2 regions of the Catenuloplanes niger genome follow, and region 1 is predicted to be linked to the other one. Evidence: riboswitches for the same ligand, from Rfam matches in the RefSeq annotation. Region 1 holds a riboswitch; the other holds the start of a gene.
The links. Region 1 has a riboswitch for cyclic di-AMP ahead of J2S44_RS16410 (coiled-coil domain-containing protein). Riboswitches for the same ligand answer to the same signal wherever they lie in the genome.
Positions count from the first base shown of each region.

Region 2: another riboswitch for cyclic di-AMP. It lies ahead of J2S44_RS12120 (C40 family peptidase); the one in region 1 lies ahead of J2S44_RS16410 (coiled-coil domain-containing protein).

Region 1 is NZ_JAVDYC010000001.1:3,768,794-3,770,988, reverse strand. Features, by position in the region: gene J2S44_RS16415 (glycoside hydrolase family 65 protein) at 1-684, shown strand, start outside; cyclic di-AMP (ydaO/yuaA leader) riboswitch at 901-1,031, shown strand; gene J2S44_RS16410 (coiled-coil domain-containing protein) at 1,064-2,029, shown strand.
Region 2 is NZ_JAVDYC010000001.1:2,818,512-2,820,706, forward strand. Features, by position in the region: gene J2S44_RS12115 (DUF6232 family protein) at 1-439, opposite strand, end outside; cyclic di-AMP (ydaO/yuaA leader) riboswitch at 1,268-1,398, shown strand; gene J2S44_RS12120 (C40 family peptidase) at 1,407-2,195, shown strand, end outside.

The sequences.
Region 1 (2,195 bases):
CAGGAATGGGACTTCGAGGGCACGCCGCAGGAGAACTACCCGCTGCTGCTCAACTACCCGTACTTCGACCTGTACCGCAAGCAGGTCGTGAAGCAGGCCGACCTGGTGCTCGCGATGCTGTGGCGCGGCGACGCGTTCAGCGACGAGGAGAAGCAGCGCAACTTCGCCTACTACGAGGCCCGTACGGTCCGTGACTCGTCGCTGTCCGCCTGCACCCAGGCGGTGCTGGCGGCGGAGACCGGCCACCTGGAGCTCGCCCACGACTACCTGGGCGAGGCCGCGCTGATGGACCTGCACGACCTGCACAACAACGCGCGCGAGGGCCTGCACGTGGCGTCGCTGGGCGGCTCGTGGATCTCGCTGGTGATGGGTCTCGGCGGCATGCGGGACCACGGCGGGCAGCTCACGTTCAACCCGCGCCTGCCCGAGCGGATCACCCGGATGGAGTTCGCGCTGCTCTGGCGCGGGCTGCGGCTGCGGGTGGACGTGCGCAGCGACGAGGTGACCTACTCGCTGCGGAACGGCACCGGTGAGAAGAGCATCACACTCATGCACCACGGTGAGCTGGTGACGGTGTCGGCGGACAAGCCGGTGACGATGGGAATCCCGGAGCGCACGGACGTGGGACCGGAGCCGCACCAGCCCGCGGGCCGCGCACCGGCCCGTCGTGCGAGCTCTCTGTAATTGACCGTTAGACAATTCGTATAACAAAGGCCGCTCCGATTGCCGGGGCGGCCTTTGTGCGTACCGTGTCGATGTTTCTCTATGTTTTCCGGTCATTGAGCGGGTACTTTACGTGACTATAGGGAATTCTTAAGTTTTAGGATCTTGAGCGGTCGTCCTTGGCACGACTGGGTAGTCTTGCCGCCGGTCGTCATTGGCGGGCGCGCACGGTGCCCGTGGCGACCACCGCCAAATCGCTCAGCGAGTCGGGGAACCACGTTTGTGGGGTGAATCCGCGTCAGCGGTAGGGGTGTCGTTCCCATCCCGAACCCGTCAGCTAACCCGGCCGGCGGTCCGAGAGAGGAACATGATGCGCCTACGGCGAATAGCGGCGCTTTCGGTGCTGCTGGCGACTGTGGCCACGGCCGCGCTCGCAACGCCCGCCTACGCGATCGACGAGGGCGGTACGGAACAGCTCAGGGAACAGCTCGACGCGGCCAGCAAGGGTTTCGTCGAGGCGAAGAACAAGCTCGCTGCCTCGGAGAAGCGCCAGAAGGAGCTGACCGAGGAGCTCAAGAAGATCGAGGCCGACCTCAAGACGCGCGAGGCGACGGTGGGCGAGCTCGCCGGCCGGACCTACCGCAACGGCCGCCTCGCCCCCATGGTGGCGATCCTGAACGCCTCCGAGGGCCAGGGCTTCATGGACCGGGCCACGCTGCTCGAGACCATGGCGATCAACCAGGAGAAGCAGGTCCGCGACCTGGTCGTGGCCAAGGACGAGGCCTCGCGTGCGAAGACTGCCATCGACAACGAGATCGGTGAGCAGAAGAAGCAGGTCGAGACCATGGACAAGCGGAAGAAGCAGGCGGAGAACGCGCTGAAGGCCGCGGGCGGTGGCGCCGCGGCGAACGTCGAGTCCGGCAGCGGCTCCGCGGCGGTCGCGGTCGCGGTCGAGCGGGCCGTCGACGGGTCCTTCCCGTCGGAGAGCTGCACCGCGGACGACCCGACGACCGGCGGCTGCATCACGCCCCGCACGCTGCACGCCTACAAGCAGACCAAGTCGGCGGGCTTCAACCACTTCGTGTCCTGTTACCGCAGCGCCGAGGACGGTGGCGAGCATCCGCGCGGCCGGGCCTGCGACTGGTCCGCCCAGGCGAGCGGCTTCGGCGGCGTCGCGTTCGGCGCGGACAAGGTCTACGGCGACAACCTGGCCAACTTCTACATCAAGAACGCGGACCGGCTCGGCGTGCTCTACGTGATCTGGTACAGCCGGATCTGGCTGCCGTCGAGCGGCTGGCAATCGTACGCGGGCGGTGGCACACCCTCCGGTGACCATACGAACCACGTGCATTTGTCGATCATCTGACGTCAAGGAGCCCGCGGCCGTCGCCGCGGGCTCCTTCGTCTCACCCGCTTCCGGGGCGATGCCGCCGGGGCGCCGCTTCCCGGCCGGTGCTTCCGGCGCGAGAAGCGGAACCACAGAAGCTGTTTCCCGCTTCCGGCGTGGCTGGGATCCCAGTGCTCCCGCGGGC
Region 2 (2,195 bases), 950 kb from region 1:
GGCCGTACTGCCTCTCGCTGTCGCTGACGAAGAGGCGCACCGACATGCCCTGGTAATCGCCCCAGAGCTCGTAGACGCGCGGCCGGGTGCGATTCCCGACCACCCCGAGCAGCATCGGGACGAACGCGGCCGCGCCCATCACGACGTACGCCGCCGGGCCGAGCGCGTGCAGGCCGTTGCCGAAGCTGAGCGCCGCGAAGATCGCCAGCAGGCTCACCCCGGACGTGGCGACCGCACGCACCGTGAGCTGGTCGAACGGGCCCCGCACGGTCCGCAGCCCGGCCAGCTCGCTGGTCGGCCAGCGCCGGCCGGCGACCTCGAAGTACTCCGGGGTGACGATGACGTCGGCCGTCTCGAATGCGACCCGGCTGCGCGGTGCGGCACCGGGAGAAGCGTAGCGACGGGTTGAACGCGGCGAGTAACGAGCGCTATTCTCCATCGGAGTCCTCCTGCGGCTCTTTAGGAGTTGGTCTTTTGTTTACGGCGATCGCGGTGCCGAATTCGGCATGATGTCGAGAACCGGCACAGTGTCGAGAAACCGGCACAGTGTCGAGAACCGGCACAGTGTCGAGAACCGGCACGATGTCGAATCCGGCATGTGGTGTCTCCGGTTGCCGCCGGTCACCACACCGCGTTCGCCGCGTTGGCTCCCCCGCCCCCGGGGAAAGACGATCTCCGGAGTTCCGTGGCGTGAACTCCGAGGATCACGTGATGCGTCAGTGCGCACTGCGAGAAAGTCCGCGCTGCGAGAAAGTCACTGGGTAACGGTGCTTCCCTTGCGGGAGAACCCTGAGACCTCCCTAACAGCCATACTCCCAACCGCGTGCCACTAATGGGAAGAGGGCAATCTGCCAGGTGGCAGATTTCCACCCGTCAGGTAGGGCCCGGCACCCGTTTTCCCGGCGCATTTCTCCGCATTTGCCCGAGAGGCGAGGTCCCTGAGACTCGCCCAAACACGCAAAGGGCCCGTTTCGGGTACTGCCCACCGCAATTGCACGGAGCGGTTACTTGAGGGAATCATTCCTTCACTCTGAGCTATCTAGATATTTGCCCTATTACCGGCGAAAGCCCACAGATGACCGCCGTCACCCTTTCGATCCTCCGAAATGGTCGTTACCGTGGGTTGGCCGGACCTGGTCTTCAGTCACTCCCCCCGGAATGACGCCAGCCCGGCGCCGCCGAATCGCCCGGCCTCGGCCGTCGGTGCTCCCCCGCACCGTTCGTGCCAGGCGCGCCGATCGCCGGCCGTGCCGGGCCCACCCGACGCGGTCTTCGACCGGTGTCGCGGCGAACCGGGGACCCACAGAGTCCCACCGGGGTGAATCCGCGCTCGCGCGGTAGGGCGTCCTTCTCGCCCGAATCCGTCAGCTAACCCGGTAGGCGGCAGCGAAGAAGGGTCCACCCCGTTGTCAGCTTCGCGTGCGATCCTGCGCGCTGTCGTGCTGGCGGCCGTTGCGGTCGGCGTTCTCGCGCCGACCTCCGCTGCCCTGGCCGAACCGTCAAGCGCCGAACTCACCAAGCAGATCGACAAGGCCTCCCATGAGCTGGAGGTCGTGATCGAGTCCTACAACAAGATCAATGAGGAACTGAAGGCCACCCAGGCGGCGGCCAAGGAACTCAGTGAGAAGACCGCCACGCTGGAGCAGGAGGTCAAGGAGGCCAGCACCAACGTCGGCCAACTGGCCAACCGCGCCTACAAGTCCGGGCGGTTCAGTGACGCGAACACGCTGCTCACGCTCAGCGACAGCCAGGATCTGATGGCCGGTCTCAGCGTGCTCGAGCAGCTGGCCCAGGCGCGCAACGACGAGGTCGCCGCCTACACGGCCACCGAGGCGAGGTACGTCGAGGAGAAGGCCAAGCTCGACGCCGCCGAGAAGAAGCAGAAGGCGCAGAAGGACGAGGCCGGCAAGCGCAAGGCCGGCATCGAGGGCGAGCTGAAGAACCTGTACTCGCTGCGCAAGGCCGCCTACGGCCGGGAGCAGGAGCAGGCAGTCGCGGCGCCGGTCAGCAACGGTGGCGGCAACAGCGGCGGCGGTAGCAACAGCGGCGGTGGCGGTGCCGCGCCGAGCGCACCCGCCGGGTCGAGCGCCGTGGTGCAGTTCGCCTACGCCCAGCTCGGCAAGCCCTACATCTACGCCTCCGCGGGACCGACCGGTTTCGACTGCTCCGGCCTGGTGAAGGCGGCCTGGGCGAAG